DNA from 3 places in the Alteromonas sp. HB246098 genome. Region 1 is predicted to be linked to each of the others. Evidence: predicted binding sites of a transcription regulator. Region 1 holds the regulator's gene; each other region holds the start of a gene.
What was found. The regulator LexA, encoded in region 1, represses DNA repair genes until DNA is damaged. The targets are predictions, from matches to a motif close to TACTGTATNNNNATACAGTA.
Positions count from the first base shown of each region.

Region 2: the regulator LexA is predicted to act here: its motif matches at 2,486-2,505, upstream of dinB (DNA polymerase IV).
Region 3: the regulator LexA is predicted to act here: its motif matches at 3,962-3,981, upstream of uvrD (DNA helicase II).

Region 1 covers NZ_JBTZUG010000004.1:116,408-122,690, forward strand. The annotation lists gene ACYTPF_RS10445 (sensor domain-containing diguanylate cyclase) at 1-1,164, shown strand, start outside; gene ACYTPF_RS10450 (glycerophosphodiester phosphodiesterase family protein) at 1,223-2,608, opposite strand; gene lexA (transcriptional repressor LexA) at 2,849-3,475, shown strand; gene coxB (cytochrome c oxidase subunit II) at 4,058-5,221, shown strand; gene ctaD (cytochrome c oxidase subunit I) at 5,232-6,283, shown strand, end outside.
Region 2 covers NZ_JBTZUG010000010.1:90,112-96,394, forward strand. The annotation lists gene ACYTPF_RS17830 (MBL fold metallo-hydrolase) at 1-638, opposite strand, end outside; gene ACYTPF_RS17835 (DUF1653 domain-containing protein) at 702-950, opposite strand; gene ACYTPF_RS17840 (hypothetical protein) at 1,038-1,235, opposite strand; gene dinB (DNA polymerase IV) at 1,380-2,453, opposite strand; gene ACYTPF_RS17850 (FG-GAP repeat domain-containing protein) at 2,731-6,283, opposite strand, start outside.
Region 3 covers NZ_JBTZUG010000006.1:158,510-164,792, reverse strand. The annotation lists gene dapF (diaminopimelate epimerase) at 1-221, shown strand, start outside; gene ACYTPF_RS14000 (DUF484 family protein) at 218-913, shown strand; gene xerC (tyrosine recombinase XerC) at 919-1,839, shown strand; gene ACYTPF_RS13990 (HAD-IA family hydrolase) at 1,860-2,600, shown strand; gene cysE (serine O-acetyltransferase) at 2,736-3,533, opposite strand; gene uvrD (DNA helicase II) at 4,040-6,211, shown strand; gene ACYTPF_RS13975 (GGDEF domain-containing response regulator) at 6,254-6,283, shown strand, end outside.

The sequences.
Region 1 (6,283 bases):
ACGTGGGTTTGGGTTGAAACCTATGGAAAAACTGTGGAATTTAACGCTGCGGGTAAGGCTATTCGCGTTGCTGGTATTCATCGCGACATTACCCAGAGAATGGAAAGCGAACTTCATGAGAAAAAGAAAACCCAGCTACTTCAATTTATAAATAAAACCCGTGCCTCTTATCTTCAGAACAACGATTTAACCATGGCCTGCCAAACAGTATTGCCTGAGCTCATTGATATCTCGGATAGTCAGTTTGCTTTCATTGGGCAAATGAAAGGCGAAGGCGATGCCTCGAAGCTGTTTATTCATGCCATTTCTGAAATAGTGTGGGACAGCAGCAGCTTCTCGCAATACAACGAGTACAAAAAGCGGAACTTGTATTTCGATAACTTTGATAACCTTTTTGGTACCACAATTTTAACCGGTGAGGTAACGTTAAGTAATGCCTCAGGAAGTCATCCAAACTCAAAAGGGGTACCGCAAGGGCACCCCCGCATTAGTCGTTTTTTAGGGCTACCGATTAAGGTTAAAGATAGAGTAGTGGGCATGATTGGTTTAGCCAATAAATTCGAGCCCTACGCCTTAGATGATGCAGAGTTTTTACAACCTTTATTAGACGCATTAGCAGGTCTTTTCTACGCGGTAGAGCTGGAAGAAGCGCGTGCGATAGCTGAAGAGAAGTTGCGTAAGCTGGCTATGACTGATTCGCTAACTGGGCTGTACAATCGGCGAGCTTTTGTTGATAAATGCCATCAACTCTCTGCACAAAGCAATAGAGTGAGCGTAGCGGTAATAGATATAGACCACTTTAAAAAAGTTAACGATACTTATGGACATGATGCAGGGGACCAAGCCCTAATTTCAGTAGCCCACCTCATAGAAGAATATTATGTGGAGCCCGATATTGTTTCACGTCTTGGTGGAGAAGAGTTTGCGATAGTAGCAATTTCAGACAACAAAAAAGACGAAGAAATGCGATTTAACAAACTTCGAGAGGCTGTTGAAAAAACAGAAGTTAAATACAAGAAAGACACGATATCTGTAACAATAAGTATTGGTGCCGTTTTTGCTGAGGATAGCTTGAATCTTGATTTTAGTGGGTTACTTTCTAAAGCTGATAAACTGCTATATACGGCGAAAAAGAATGGCCGAAATCAAGTTATTCTAGGGTGATGGGAACTTAGGACAACGCTAGAAAACACGTTTTTTACAGCCCTAAGCCCTCCAACTTTTATATACTAGGTGCTAGTCCCATACAGCTTGCATAATATGTTGTTGTTGCTGGCCAGTCAGAAAACACACCAAGTACGCCCACATCTTTTGCTAGTACATCAAGTACTGTCATAACGTCACCATCGTTATTGATTGCGCTATCAGTGGCCAAAGAACCATTAACACTTTGGTAATACCAACCCCCACCTGTATTCAGCAATCCAGAGCGCTCTAGAGACCATGTAATAATATCAAGCCCTGCTTCTTTCGCCGCAATCGCGTATGGGGAAGGCACTATCTTTTCATTTTCAACCGTCAATAAGACCCAAATTGGTGGAGCAATTATTTGTACCCCATCTGCAACAAGTTGTTCCATAGTTGGAGTTAACAGTTCGGGATTATTAACTAATTGCTCAGCGGTGACGCCATCTTCGCCATCTGCGCTTTGGGCGCCATATCTATCGTCTAGATACACCGCTTGATTGCCGAAAGCTGGTTCATTCTCAATCCAGTATTTCACATCTGCTAAGTTAAATGACTGGGGCCAGACATTTTCTGGTTCAATGCCTGCTGCTTTGTATTCATCTATCATCTTTTGAGCATATTGTTGCTGTGTGAAACCATCAAAAGGCATTTGAACAGATGGCGTTTTAAGCTCTGGTGTCATTTTCACATTTAACTTTTTGAACAGTTCTATACTTTCTGCGTGTGTTAACAGGGTACCTTTTGATGAATATAAGTCTGTGCGCCAGTTTGCTGTACCATCTAAATACTCATCTACAGTGGTTGCATTTGGGTTCGCTGCGTCCATTTTACCTTTTAGCGTTTTGAATTCTGCGAGTGTTATATCGCTGGTGCAGCACTGCGCTTGGGCGGCAATGCCATTTTCAGGGTCGGCCGGTGTAAAGGGTACAGAGCAATTATCAGCCAAATCGGTTGAGAGTATATTCGTTGTAGTATGCAAGTCACACTGCGAATGCCTGCACACTAAAGCTTTATCTTTAGTAAATGTAACGTCACACTCTACTATTCCTGCGCCAAGTTTTGCCGCTGATTCGTAGGCTTCTTTCGTGTGCTCCGGGAACTGCAGTGACGCTCCACGATGCCCAATTGAAAAATCTGTTTTATAAAACGGGCCTTCACTACATTGTTGTAGTGCACTCTTTAGCTCTCCATCATCCATATCCTCTACAAGAAAAGATGGGCGCGCCCCTATCTGTATATTCGGGGCCTCTCCAGCCGGTACTTGAACGATAACAGGAACTTCAACTGTTTCGACCACGGTTACTGTGTTTTCTACAACTACCTGTTTTTCTACCTCAACGACTTCTACAGAGTCGTCATCACACGCTGCTAAGCTTAGAGTGATGACTAATACCGTGAGTATTTTTTTAGTTAGTTTCATAGATTTTCCATTGTAATTAATGAATTAAGTTTTATTTGTAGGGTAATTAACATCTGCCCAAAATTACGCTAAGCGTTGAGCGTGTCAGTTTCGTGATAATGGGGTTACGAATTAGCTACATTTTTTATAGGAAATAAAGAATGTTAAAAGCACCTCGAGCTTTTCTCACAAGGCTTACTACTTGTTATTTGTTTTTAGGTGTATATACTTACAGGAACTGTATGAACAGACAGGTCTTTTATGCGCCCACTCACAGCTCGACAAACTGAAGTTTTAGAACTTATTAAAACAACCATGCAAGAAACGGGAATGCCGCCTACGCGTGCGGAAATTGCTCGTCAACTTGGTTTTCGTTCTGCCAACGCAGCAGAAGAACATTTGAAGGCATTGGCGCGTAAGGGCGTAATTGAAATTTTGCCTGGTACCTCTCGTGGTATTAAGCTCAATATCCCCCTTGAGGACACTGCACCAGAAGAAGAAGGCCTGCCCCTTATCGGGCGCGTGGCGGCTGGTGAGCCAATTTTGGCGCAAGAGCATGTAGAATCTCACTACAAGGTCGACCCTGCTTTGTTTCAGCCTCAGGCTGACTTTTTACTTCGTGTAAACGGCATGAGTATGAAGGACATCGGTATCTTGGATGGCGATCTTCTTGCTGTGCATCGCACGACTGATGTCCACAACGGTCAGGTAGTTGTAGCGCGGGTGGATGAAGACGTTACGGTTAAGCGTTTAGAAAAGCGCGGTCGTGAAGTATTACTTCATGCTGAAAACGAAGAGTTTTCGCCAATTAAAGTAGACCTTGCTAATGAGCCTTTTGCTATAGAAGGTATTGCCGTGGGTGTTATAAGAAACGCCGACTGGATGTAAGGTTTTAGCATCTTCAATCAAAAGCGGCGTATTAGCCGCTTTTTTTATGTCTTTTAGTACCAAATTTTAGTTAATTTTCTTAGTTTAGCGTTTATTGGTATGTTTCAAAATTATGAAATCTGACATCACCATTGTATGAAAGATATGCGCTATTTGGCCCGAGTACAGAGTGGCTAAAGCACATTTATTATTTGAAAATTTGTTTGAAAAACACGAGAAGCGATGTGTTAATTGTTGATTTTGTGACCAAATAAAGCTTCATCCTTATCAACTCCCCGTTCAAAATGCGCGTTTGATTTTTTAAGCGCCGTCAGCACGCCTTATACCCACTCTACCAAAATTGTAACGCAACCCTGCCACATGAAATGATTAAAAATTAACCTCTTCATTAAATTTTTAATAGAAAAGACTAGACGGCACGGCATTATTGCGCAATTCTTATACAGAGATTAACAAAATAATAACAATGGCTCTAAATTTGTTTTACAAGTTGAGGTGATGGGTCAATCGTTCGCAAACCATTTGGTAGGGCAGCGCGCAAAATAATCAGCGTTTTTGGTCTTGCTATTACGGAGGTGCTGAGTGAAACAACTAACGACCGTTTTCGCAAAGTGGTGTTCAACAATACCGTTTTTGCTTTTTTCCCCGTTACTTCTTGCGCAAGAAGTTAGTGAAGAAGTCTCTTCTCTTAATTTAAGACGCGGTGCCACCGACATCAGCGGGCAGGTTTATGATCTGCATATGCTGATGTTTTTTATATGCGTAGGGATTGCGGTAGTCGTATTTGGGGTGATGTTTGCCTCAATGTATCTTCATCGGAAGTCTCGTGGCGCTAAGCCCGCTAACTTTCACGAAAACGTGAAGGTTGAAATAGCATGGACCGTTGTTCCTTTTCTTATTCTAATTTTTATGGCTGTGCCGGCGGCGAACACGCTTATTGCAATGGAAGACACGTCTGAGCCTGACATGACAGTGTTAGTCACGGGCTCTCAGTGGAAATGGCACTACAAGTACATGGACAGCGACGTGGAATTTTACTCACTGCTTGCTACTCAGCGTGAGCAAATAGAGAACAAATTTCAAAAAACCGACAATTACTTGCTTGAAGTTGACCGTCCGTTAGTCATTCCAACTGGGAAAAAAGTACGTTTTCTTATTACCTCTGACGACGTTATCCATTCGTGGTGGGTTCCAGATTTTGCCGTTAAAAAAGATGCAAACCCAGGCTTTATTAACGAGTCATGGGCCAAGGTCAATGAGCCGGGCATTTATCGCGGGCAGTGCGCAGAACTTTGCGGAAAAGACCATGGCTACATGCCAGTAGTGGTTATCGCTAAAGAGCCAGCAGAATTTGATAAATGGATGGGCGAACAAGAAGAAATTGTTCGCAAAGCCAAAGAAGAAGAGCAACGCCTACTTTCTATGAATATGTCCATGGATGAATTGATGAAAGAAGGCGAGCGCGTTTACAACGCCACGTGTGCAGCGTGCCATATGCCAAATGGTGAGGGTTTACCAGGTGTATTTCCAGCACTTAAAGGCAGCAAGATGGCGTTAGAAGATCAGCAAGGTCACATCGACATTGTCCTACATGGTAAGGCGGGTACAGCTATGCAGGCGTTTAGCAAAATGCTGAGCCTTAAAGAAATTGCTGCGGTTGTCACTTACGAGCGCAATGCGTGGGGCAATAACACTGGCGATATGGTTCAAGCCAAAGACGTTAATGCAGTGGCAAACGGAAACTAGGAGCAGACAAATGAGCAAAGCAACTGAAGTTATTTCGCCAGATACCTCTGCGACTCACATTGGTCAAGTAAATGGTGGGCACGCACAGGGCGATCACCTACATGATGACCATGAACACCACGACCATATTCCGAAAGGAGTAACGCGCTGGCTGTTTACTACTAACCATAAAGACATTGGTACACTTTACTTGTGGTTTGCCTTCATTATGTTTTTAGTTGGCGGCGCAATGGCCATGGTTATTCGCGCTGAACTGTTTCAGCCTGGTCTACAAATTGTTGAACCAAATTTCTTCAATCAAATGACCACTGTGCACGGGCTTATCATGGTATTTGGTGCCGTGATGCCAGCCTTTACAGGGCTCGCGAACTGGCTTATTCCAATGATGATTGGCGCCCCAGATATGGCATTGCCGCGCATGAATAACTGGAGCTTTTGGATTTTACCCGGCGCCTTTTTGATTCTGCTTAGCTCGCTATTTATGGAAGGTGGTGGCCCTGCCTTTGGTTGGACTTTCTATGCGCCGCTCTCAACAACCTATAGTGGCGATTCAACCGCGCTGTTCGTGTTCTCTGTTCACATTATGGGTATCTCATCCATTATGGGTGCGATTAACGTGATAGTGACTATTTTCAATATGCGTGCGCCAGGCATGACTTGGATGAAAATGCCGCTATTCGTGTGGACGTGGCTTATCACTGCATTTTTGCTTATTGCCGTTATGCCAGTACTCGCCGGTGCAGTGACCATGGTATTAACAGACAAGTTCTTTGGCACCAGCTTTTTTGATGCTGCTGGTGGCGGCGACCCGGTTATGTTCCAGCATATCTTCTGGTTCTTCGGGCACCCTGAAGTGTACATTATGATTTTGCCCGCTTTCGGCATTATCTCGCAAATTGTACCTACCTTTTCTAGAAAGCAGCTATTTGGTTATGCCTCTATGGTGTACGCCACGGCGTCTATCGCTCTACTTTCTTTTGTAGTGTGGGCTCACCATATGTTTACCACGGGCATGCCGGTGTACATGGAAATGTTCTTTATGTTTGCCACCATGCTTATCTC
Region 2 (6,283 bases), on a different contig from region 1:
ACCGATTCCATGTAGCCTTCCACATTGCCACCTGCACCTTGGTCGATGTAAGGAAAACGACCATTGAAGAATAAGTCGCCCGTGTGCATGACGTTGGGTTGCTCAAACCACACTACGCTATCGCCGTCGGTGTGGCCTACTGCTAAATGCATTACATGAAGGGTCTCACCATTAAAGTAAATTCTAATTCCATCTTCATAGGTAATGGTTGGCAGGGCTTCGGGTTTTATCTTCTCGTCGTTAGCTAGCCGAACGCGCACATTTTCATGGGCAAGAATGGTGGCACCTTTGTGGCTGTGAAAAAACGCATTAGAGCCTGTGTGATCGCCGTGATAATGCGTGTTTATCACATATTTAGGCTTATCACTGCCTAGCTCACCAAGCTGTGCCGCTATTTTTTCAGCCAGTGGCGCAAATTGGTCGTCGATGATAAGAACACCGTCTTCCCCAGCTGATACACCAATATTTCCACCTGCACCTGTAAGCATGTGCACAGAGCCTTTTATCGCTGTGGCTTTAACTTCGACATCGGCGAACCTGTCTTGTGCATTTACGGGGTGAATCGCTGAATAAATTAAAGGGCTTGCAGCTAAGAACGCAGCCATAATATGGGCGCTAGAACGAGGTGCAGTTTTCATTATTATTTCCTTGTAAGAAGCCTGTTTAAATAAGACCTTTTACACTATGACCTAATTTCACAATTAGATCATTTTTTCGTCATTAGGGATATCACCCACATAAGCAAAACGAGGGAGTGTCTCTCCGTCTTTTTCCACTGACTCTAAAAACATATCCAGAGGGCGAACCCATAACGCTTTTTCACCATAGCACGGCCGATAAACCACTAATTTGCTTTCGTCTTCTGAATGGGTCGCCACTTCGTATACATCGTATAAATTGCCTTTGTAATGCTTGTAACGACCGGGGGTTTTAAGGTTTGTATCTATCATGATGCCTCAAAGTTGATTACTGTTAGTCTTCATATGCCCAGTATACTTCGTGTTGACCGTGTAATGTAGACTTCGAATGTTGGCGACTTACTTCAGCTCTTTAGAATGCCTAGCTGATTTCAGAGCATACTTCAAAGGCAGTAGCCCACCACCGACCAACACAATTATTCTCAAAGCCTTATTTTCTACAAATAATTGAGGGTTGAAGAAGCAAGCAATCACTACAGCACTTGCTAAAATAGTAAAGGCAATATCGCCCCAAAAAGAAATTTTTCTAATCTGCATTTTCCGTCCCTGTTTCTCGCTGTAACCTTTGTACTCTAAAAAAACATGTTAGAACACTAAAATCTGAAACTTGCCTAACCAATACACTCTAGAATACATAGGGCGCTTACAGTGCACGACTTACGTTATAAAAAGTACTGGCGATTAGTAGCCTTCAAAAGGCAAAACCAGCTGTTGTGTTGATTGGTCAGCAGCGAGGCCTATATGCACGCCAACAAGACGAATGCCACGCCCTGTTGCTCGCTCAAAAGCTTCCTGCATTAATGTACGAAAATAAGCTTCATCTAGCGTGGCGCAACGATGTTCAACCGTAGTTAGCTGAAAGTCATTAAACTTAAGCTTTACGCCTTGTGTACGAATACGCACAGGCTTGCCCGTCCGCTTCTTATGGTTTTCCATGCGCTCCTGAAGCTTTTCAAACAGATGGGGCAGAAAGTCGATACATTGATCGATAGTGTGTATATCTTCGCTTAGCGTGCGCTCTACCCCTATAGACTTGCGCTCTCGAGATACTGACAACTCTCGCTCATCGATGCCATGAGCCCGTTCCCAAAGCACACTACCAAATTTACCCAACTCTTTTTGGATGCGTTCGAAAGGATACTTACGAACGTCATTGCAGGTATTAAGCCCCATGCGCTGCAGCTTTTGCATGGTAACTTTGCCTACGCCTGGAATTTTCTTTAGCGGCATTTCGCGTACAAACTCATCAAGTTTGTCGGGCGTGATCACACAAATACCGTCAGGCTTGTTTTCATCGCTGGCTACTTTTGCCACGAATTTGCAGGGCGCGACCCCTGCTGAAGCGGTAAGACCTAACTCGCTTTCAATACGAGTACGTATTTCTTCAGCTATTAACGTAGCGCTGCCACCACAAAACTCACTGTTAGTAACGTCCAGATAGGCTTCATCTAACGATAGGGGTTCAATAAGGTCGGTATAGTCTGCAAAAATCTTACGTATTTTTTGCGACTCAGCGGCATACACCTCCATTCGGCCTTTCACTAAAGTAAGATTGGGACATAGTTTTAACGCATACGCGGTAGCCATAGCTGAGCGCACACCAAATTTGCGGGCGGGATAGTTACAGGTAGAGATAACACCGCGACGGTCGGCACTGCCGCCAATAGCAATGGGAATATTGCGCAAAGCTGGGTTGTCGCGCATTTCAACTGCGGCGTAAAAACAATCCATGTCGACGTGGATAATTTTTCGCATTACCTGCCTTTGCTCTTAACGTGCTCACACGAAACTGTACAAAAAGACAGTATATTATCAATAGCGCTTAATTACACTACCTCGTTTTGATTATTAACGAGATTGATTGGTCCCCACTCTTTTACATGAATGGCTCAAGTTGAAACGAGTGTTTTTTTACAGAACGTTGCCAGAATTGAAGTACTAAACAAAAAGCGGCGACACACCAACATTGATGTGTCGCCGCTCAATTATGTAAACGCCAAAACAAGTATCAAAATTGTCCCAGCAGTTTTACTTAATTCACTCGGCCTAACCAGTACATTACACGAGATGTTGCCATCATCACTTCTAGGCTCCCCTCAGCAGATTTTCTCGCGTGTAAAGAGTGGCTGCGGGCCGGACCAATCAACGCAGGGCTTTTCCAAATACTGATGCCTTCAACCGTCATTTCGCTGAGTTCAGAAGCACTGTAGTAACTCCAATCATCGTCATGCGCCGTTGTCACAAGAAGTGTTTGTTCAGTAGCGGTTACTGGATTAGCTACCATGTCTACAATAACCTTACTCACCGAAACGTCTGATGTCTTAGTCAAACTAGTGTCAGTTACATCAAATATAACCAGTGATTGGTTCTGGTTGTTATAACAGGCCAGTTCAGCGGCAGCGTCACTATCAGCGTTAATAAAGGCAAGGCGCGCGCAAGAAATATCGGCGCTTGCCTGAATAGAGAAACCTGATGTTGTTGGCTTGAGTAATTGCGTTATGTTGTCGCCTTGAGAAAGCGCCACATACACATTGCCATTCATCGCGACAATATCAAAATCACGGAAATATTGAGGCATGGTGTAAGTGGCCAACATAACTTGATTGTTCACATCGACCGCTTTTAGTGTGCGACCATCAACATACACTGCATCATCGAAACCATCGTTATTGAAGTCGAATGCCTTAATAACTGAAACGTCGTTCGAATAATCGCCTGTAATCTCGTATTGAATAGAGAAATCATTTAATCGCATTGCGGCGAAGGCGCCATCATAGGTTTCTGCACTAGGTAGGAATAAATCACCAGCACCGTCATTGTTGTAATCGGTAGTTACAGCAATACTAGAGTTATCCCAGTTAGATGAAATCTCTTCACTAGTAATGTAATTCCCTGAGTTCTCCATTAGTAAGACCTTGGAGCCGTCATAACCGCTCCCCGTACTCGGCACGAAGAAAACAGCACGTTCGTCACCAGGATACAAATCTGCCCACCCAGCCGCGTTAAAGCTGTCTAGTTGATGTGTGGTTGCCGTCGTTTTTATTGTTGCAGAAGTGGCTGTGACATCTGCCGTTACGAGTAAATCTTCACCAGAAGAAGTAGTGCCAGTGCCCCATAACAGTTCGTTAAGGCCATCATTGTCGGCATCGCCAAGGGTCAGCGAGGTTGAACCGTGATCAACCATATCAACGCTAAATACTGAAGTGAGCGTATTATTAGACAGCTTCATGGCGTGGACGTTGCCCCATTGGCAGTCCCCTACAAGCAATACAGGATTACTATCGTCAGTCAGTTTTCCTGCGCTAATGTCGCAAGTATTAAAATTCTCAACGCTCGTAATTTGAGACTTGTCTTGTGCTGAGTATACATAGATGTAAGACAAACTGTCAGCGCCTACAATTTCATCAATACCGTCGCCATTTATATCGGCGACGGCAATGTGATGACTACCAAATCCTGAGTTCAAAAACCACTGGTTTTCACCAGTATCAAGGTCATAAACCAAACCAGAGTTGGTAACCAGTTCTAACTGAGCGTCGGAATCTACATTACCCAGAGCAATTTCATAGGTATTTTCAGCGGTAAACGTAAATAAAGGTGATTCTGGCGAATTAAGATCTACCACCACAATATCATTGGCATCACCGTAATCACGTGATGAATATAGGTAGGCCAATTCATCGTCACCATCATTGTCTATGTCTCCTAGAACAGCACTATGTATGAAATTGTCGGTAGTAAAAAGCGTTGTGGCCGCTTCGTCAATATCGGTAACGATAGATACGCCGTGTTCAGATATCACTAAAATATCGGGGTAATCGTCGTTATCAAAATCGGTACTGAGAACTTGTTTTACTGTTTCACCGTGCTCGATTTGGTAGGGGTACATCCAAGTTTGGTTGTAGCTGCCATTTTGATAAGACAGTAAAAACACGCGATTTGCAGAATCGGTAGAGAGCACTTCATTGTCGCCGTCGTGGTCGAAATCACCCACTACCATTGAATTGTTCATCTTAGGCACTTCAATACCCGAGCGAGCTAACTCTTGAACCTCATTATTAGTCACTGAGACATCAGTTTTGACTACTTCAGCACCTTCTTCGCCAGTTGAAAAACCAAATTCGTAAAGTTGGGTTTTAAACAACTGATTACTCGGCGCTTGCCATGAAATCAATCCATTTTCGTTAATGGTAGCGCCTGCAGGCGCTGACACTAAGGTAGGAGCACCTTGATTGTCACCAAGATCAGGGTCAGACACAATTGCTCTGAATTCGATATATTCTCCAGGAGACACTGACTCTGGTAAATTCTCAAAAGCTACTTGTGCTGGTGCATCCGACAGAGTAATTGAAGTGCGATCTGACTCTACAGTGTTAGCGCTATCAGAGACGACCATAGACACTTCTACTACATCGTTAAATACAGCGCGGTAGGCTGGAAAGGTATCTCCAGTAACGTCTTCTACTAAAACACCGTTGAGATACCAGCGAAAACTGACCGTTAAATCTTCGTAGACTGTATCGCTATCATTATAATAGCCAGGGCTAACAGTAATGGGTGTCGTCGTGTCTACTGAGTCCCAGGTATAAAAATCAGGTGCATAGACAGTGGGTGGCATGGACATGTCTGCAATAGCGACAAGTGATCTGTCTGCAAGGTTACCACTAATTAAATCATGGCCATCGATTATAAATGTACCTAGGTCGTAGGTACCGTCGTTATCTGTATCTTCTAAATAACGAATAGTGCTTTGTTCGAAAAGTAAGGTTGCAGTTTTATCACCCGCTACTACTACTTCGCCATCGTACATGTATGGCCATAAATATTCAGGGGCCTCTGCTTCGACAGCTAGTTTACCTTTAGAGCCAACATAGAAGTCTAATTCAGCATGGTTAAGGCTTTCATTGGGCGAATCAGATATGTTGTAATTCCCCGTTAATTTATATTGCTCTGCGCCAATAGTGAACGCGACATGTTGACTGGTATCTACGTAATAGCTACTGTTAGTTTCGTTGAAGCCCTCATCGATTGAGACGACGCCTGACAGCGTGTGAGGTACACCTTCGATAGTCCATGTCAGACTGTCGAAATACATACTGTATTTCGCAGCGCTATCTGACACGCTTTCAATGGCAATAGCCGTCGACCCAGAAATAGCAACGCCATTGCTATACAACCAACAGTTTTGGTAATTCATGGCTATGGTACCTGTAAGGGTACTGGACAACTTACCGTCATAAGCAACACTACCGCCTTGATCACAGGCATAGGTTTTTTTAATTGCGCCGCCGTTCACGTCTTCAGAAAAATCCTGTTCTGCCAGTTCTGGTACTGTCATTGCGGAATCATTAAATAATAAATTGAAGGCTTGTTGGACCAGCTCTATATCTACTTCCGCATTATCTGTTTCGCCTTGGTATTGTGCATTTGCAATTGCCTTGGCTGCAGTGTTGAGGCGTGATGGGGTGTAGTCTTTCGCGTTTAAGATGATGGATGATGACGAAACCGGAGTGGAGCCTCCGTTATCCGACACATCAGAGTCTGAACCTCCGCCTCCACATGCGGCTAGGGATAATGCGATTATA
Region 3 (6,283 bases), on a different contig from region 1:
TTAAGCTTCGCGTATTTGAGCGTGGTTCAGGTGAAACCCTAGCCTGCGGTAGCGGTGCGTGTGCAGCGGTTGCAATTGGCCAAATTCAGGGTAAATTAGGAAAAGACGTACGGGTGGACCTACCCGGAGGCAGTTTACGTATACGCTGGCCTGGCCCAGATAACGTGTTAAAAATGACAGGGCCTGCCGAACACGTATATGACGGACATATAAATCTATGAGCGAATTATCAGGGCAGTCTAACGCCACGCAATTAATTGAGCCATTTAACGACACAACGGAATTGTCGAGTGCTGATGTGCGCGCGTTTTTGTTACAAAACCCTGAGTTTTTCGCCGAGCATCCCGACCTGCTTGAAAAGATTAAGCTGCCTCATGAACACAAAGGCAGTGTTTCACTTGTCGAAATTCAAAGTGATCAGCTAAGACAAAAAGTCAGGCAGCTAAATTTCAAGCTAAACCAACTGGTTACCATAGCTAAGCAAAACGAAAAAATATATCGCGTTTATACCGACTTAAACGTGCAGCTACTGCGTTGCGAAAGCGTTGCTGAAGTACAGTTTACGTTAGAAGACGTGCTGCAAGAACGTTTACAATTGTCATCAGCGGTCATTAAAAGCTTTAAGGGCCCCCACGCTATTCCTGAACTACAGCAACGTTTGTTCACAGAAAAGCGTTTTAAAAACACCAACTTTTTCTTTGGTCGTTTGTCACAGCACGAACGCCAACTTCTTTTCGGCGAAAACCCAGCGGAATCGGTCGCCTTAATGCTACTTGGTGACAACCGTGAATTAGGTATTTTGGGCATTAGCAGCAGCGACGCCAGCCACTTTACGCCAGATATGGATACCCTCTTGCTTCAACAGCTTCAGCAAGTGCTAAATATCATCCTGCCTGAAATGATGGGATATTAGGTGCTGTGTCTACGGACGCCTTAATCAGCGACTCCTGCCAACAATGGCTAGACAAGTTTCTCCTTCACTTACAGGTTGAGCGCGGGTTATCTCTTCACACCATTAAAAACTACCAGCGTCAGCTTACTGAAGTGGCAAAGCTACTCGGGCTTTACGAGTGGTCCGGACTTACACCAAGTGATATAAAGCGAGTTATGGCTGATGCAAAAATGTCTGGCCACAGTCCACGCAGCATTGCGCTGAGGCTTTCAGCATTAAGAACCTTCTGCCAATACCTTATCGACCATCATCAGCTATTCAGCAACCCCGTAGAAGGCATTCAAGCCCCTAAACAAGGAAAACCGTTACCTAAGCAGCTTAGCGTGGATGAGATGCAGCAGCTGCTTAATGCCTCACCTCGAAGCAGTGACGACGATGAAGGCATGCAGTTAAGAGATGTAGCCATGTTTGAGCTGCTTTATGGGTGCGGGCTGCGTTTGAGCGAACTTACCGGGCTTAATTTAGCCGACTGTTTAAAAGACGGTACGGTAAAGGTCATGGGTAAAGGCAGTAAACAGCGAATACTGCCACTGGGTCGACATGCGCAAAAAGCCCTTAATGCCTGGTTAAAAGTTCGGCCAGCTTACGCTTCCCCGTATGAAAGTGCGGTTTTTGTAAGTAAACGCAAAACCCGAATATCGAACAGGCAAGTCGCGAATCGCTTAGATAAAATGGCGCAAGAGCAGTCCCTATCACAAAAAGTAAGCCCTCACAAACTGCGCCATTCTTTCGCTACTCACGTATTAGAATCCAGTGGCGACTTACGTGCGGTTCAAGAATTGTTAGGGCACGCTAACTTGTCGACAACACAGGTTTATACCCATCTCGACTTCCAGCACCTCGCCAATGTATACGATGCGGCTCATCCGCGCGCGCGAAAAAAATAACGCTCACTTAAGGTTTTACCATGCAGTTTTTCCGGTCTATCAACAAAGTCGAGGCGATGACTTTCGACCTTGATGACACCCTTTATAATAACGAACCAATCATCCAAAGGGCTGAGCAGGCGCTGCAAGCGCATATTGCTAGGCATCATAAAGATGCTGCGGCACTGTCGTCACAAGATTGGCAGGCATTAAAGCGAGCAGCTATTAAAAAGGATTTGCGTTTGGCGTCTGACATGGGGCAGCTTCGCCGTGTAGTGCTTACCGCAGCACTTGCTAACACCACACCTGAAAAGTTAACAACAGAGTTGAAACACGATGGTGAACTTAGTGATGCAGTAGAAGCTTGCTTTAATTGCTTTTACGACGCAAGAAGCGACTTTGAATTGGCTGACGATGTACACGCAGCCCTTAAGGCAGTAAGTAGTCAATTACCGCTTATCGGCATTACTAATGGTAATGTAAACGCAGAAAAAATAGGGATTGATGGTTACTTTGAAACCATTCTTCACGCCAGTACAACACGCCCGATGAAACCAGCCCGCGATATGTTTGATGAAGCGGCAGCACGTTTACATATTGCGCCAAAGCACATTCTTCACGTAGGTGACAATATTATCAAGGATGTACAAGGCGCGGTTAACGCTGGCTATCAAGCCGCATGGTTTGCCTGTAACAGACCCATGACACTAGCCAACGAACCTGTAAGCGTGCTTCCCCACGTAGCACTAGACAACCTAAATGAGTTAACCCACTTCCTATGAATAATGGGGTCAGAGTACTTTAGTCGCTTAAAAGTGGGGGCAAAATGTGGGGGTCAGAGTACTTTAAACTTTTACTAAGTATAAAACGGGGAAATGTACTCTGACCCCATTATTAATGTACTCTGACCCCATATTTTAGTTGTCTTCTAGTACGTTTTGGCGCATGGATTCACAGGGGCTTTGACAAACCGGTCTCCCAACTACCTTGGCTGGAACGCCCACCACGGTAACGTGAGCTGGTACGCTATTAAGTACAACGCTGCCAGCGCCGACTTTCGAGCCTTCGCCGATTTCGATATTTCCTAAAATCTTAGCGCCTGCGCCAATTAACACGCCTTGGCGAATTTTGGGGTGACGGTCGCCCGACTCATTACCCGTACCGCCTAACGTAACGCTCTGCAAAATAGACACGTTATCTTCTACTACCGCAGTCTCACCCACCACAATACCGGTAGCGTGATCGAACATAACGCCCTTACCAATTCGCGCTGCTGGGTGGATGTCTACACCAAAGCTTGATGAGTTACGGCTTTGCAAGAATAAAGCTAACTGGTGGCGCCCGTGAAGCCAAAGATAATGCGCCATTCGGTGTACCTGCACGGCATGGAAACCTTTAAAGTGCAGTAAAGGAGTAAGGTAATCATTCACCGCGGCATCCCGCGCATTAATCGCCATAATATCGGCAATGGCTGCCTCGCTAATACCTGGCTCTAACAAGTAAGCTTCGTCAAATACCTCACGTATAGCAAGCGCAGGCATCACGTCATCTGCCATTTTGTTTGACAAAATGAAGCTTAGCGACGATTCGAAATTATGGTGCGCAAGAACACTGGCATGCACATAGCTAGATAGCAAAGGTTCGTTTTCAGCAACAATTTGCGCTTCTTGTTTGAGCGTCGACCAGAAATCGATGGGCGTGGAGAGTGCGGTCATGAGCATATCCCGTTAATGTGCTGTTAGTGAGCTGGTTGTGTGCCAATGTACGTCATTAAAAAATTGGGGCCGTGTACTTTTTCAGCTTGCCTAAAATGGCTTAACTTTTTGACTAACTCTCGCCTTGTATGAAAGTGCAGAGGTTGCCAAAGTAAAAGAGCAGAAAGTTTACCCGAGTTTGGCGTGATGCAATACCGATGTGATACCTGCCAAGCGCATAATTCGATCAATTTATCGTATTAATTCGTTATAGCTAATAACTGTATCTTTCATTTGTGAACCTTTGGGCCTGCCTTTGACGGCATTAGGCACTGTAACAATTTAATTAGAACGGTCGAAGCACCTATTTACTAAAAAGCCCGTATAACCGCATACCCTAAAATCGGTAAATAACCGCGCTTTTAATTAACGAGAAGGGCGAAAAACTGGACTGTATAAATTAACAGGCTGATGGCATAATAGCGTGCTGCTGAATGTGTAACAATATCAACTTACAGGTGCCAACTATGGATGTATCTCGACTGCTAGACGAGCTTAACGACAAACAGCGTGAAGCAGTAGCAGCCCCATTGTCTAATGCTCTAGTATTAGCTGGCGCAGGTAGTGGTAAAACCCGTGTATTAGTGCATCGCATTGCGTGGTTGATGGAAGTCGAAAACATCGCACCTTTTTCTATTCTCGCGGTTACCTTTACCAATAAGGCAGCGAAAGAGATGCGTGGCCGTATTGAATCATTAATGGGTCGCAGCCTACACAATATGTGGATTGGTACCTTCCACGGGCTTGCACATCGCCTATTACGCGCACACCACGCTGAAGCTAACTTGCCTGAAAACTTTCAGATTATCGATTCTGACGATCAGTACCGTTTGATTCGCCGCATTCTAAAAGCCATGAATTTAGATGAAAAGCATTGGGCCCCTCGCCAAATCCAGTGGTACATAAACGGTAATAAAGACGAAGGCCTGCGTCCTCAGCATATCGAGACCCATGGCGATCATATCCAAAAGACCATGCGGGAAGTCTACGCTGCATATCAAGACGCCTGCGACCGTTCAGGCTTAGTTGATTTTGCCGAGCTATTGCTACGCGCCCATGAGCTATGGGCAAAGAACCCTGAAGTGTTGGCTCACTATCAGCGCCGTTTCCGTGCTGTGTTAGTTGACGAGTTCCAAGATACCAACAATATTCAATATGCATGGCTTCGTATGCTGTGTAGCGGCGACAACAACAACATTATGATTGTTGGCGACGACGATCAGTCTATTTACGGCTGGCGCGGTGCAAACGTAGATAATATTCAGCATTTTTTAAAAGACTTTAATGAGCCTACCACTATTCGCCTTGAGCAGAATTATCGTTCTACCGGGAACATTCTGAAAGCAGCGAATACGGTTATCGACAATAATACAGGCCGTTTAGGGAAAGAACTGTGGACAGAAGATGCGCAGGGCGAGCTTATCTCTGTCTATGCTGGTTTTAACGAACTCGACGAAGCCCGCTTCATTGTTTCAAAAATTAAAGACTGGCTAAATCAAGGCAACGCCCTTAGCGACACCGCTATTCTTTACAGAAATAACGCCCAATCCCGTGTACTGGAAGAAGCTTTATTACACGAAGGGTTGGCCTATCGCATTTACGGCGGTTTGCGCTTCTTCGAACGCCAAGAGATTAAAGATGCCCTTGGCTATATGCGCATGGTGAGCCACCCCCACGATGACGCGGCTTTTGAACGTGTGGTAAACACCCCAAGCCGCGGTATTGGCGAGAAAACCCTTTCGCAAGTACGCGACACTGCACGTATGCATAACTGTTCTATGTGGCAAGCCAGCCAGCTGCTTATAAACGAAGGTGGCTTTAAAGGCCGTGCGTTAAACGCTATGCAAAGCTTTGTATTACTAATTACAGAGCTTGAACAAGCCACATTAGACGAGCCCCTTGACCAGCAGGCTGATAAAGCCATTCGCCAATCTGGTCTGTACGCCATGTACCAGGCTGAACGTGGTGAAAAGGCCCAAGCACGACTGGAAAACTTAGAAGAACTGGTCAGTGCTTGTAAAACCTTTATCGTCCCTGAAGAAGCGGAAGAAATGTCGCCTCTGGCCGCGTTTTTGGCTCACGCTTCCCTGGAAGCAGGCGAAACTCAGGCAGATAAAGACCAAGATGCTGTGCAGATGATGACTATCCACACTGCAAAAGGCCTTGAATTTCCATTGGTGTTCTTAGCTGGCGTGGAAGAAGGAATGTTCCCTAGCCAGATGACCAACGACGAACCCGGTCGAATGGAAGAAGAACGAAGACTTTGCTATGTTGGTATGACTCGCGCTATGCAAAAGTTGTATATCACTTACGCAGAAAGTCGTCGATTATATGGTCAAGATAAGTATCATACGGCTTCGCGCTTTATTCGCGAGATGCCAGCAGATTGTGTGGAAGAAGTCAGGCTTAAATCCACCATCTCGCGACCTGTACATAACCGCTTTAGCCAAGCAACCTCGCACGCCAGTTTTGAAGAAACAGGCTTTAGTTTAGGTGAGCGCGTAGTGCATCGTAAATTCGGGGAAGGCATTGTGCTTAACTACGAAGGTAGTGGTGAGCATGGCCGAGTTCAAGTAAACTTCGATGAGTTTGGCAGCAAATGGCTGGTACTTGCTTACGCAAAGCTGGAGAAAGCGTAACGTTATTAATTGGCAAGGTAGCCTAACTCTAAGTTGGAATGTATGCAGCAACACGTGCTGATCATCGAAAAT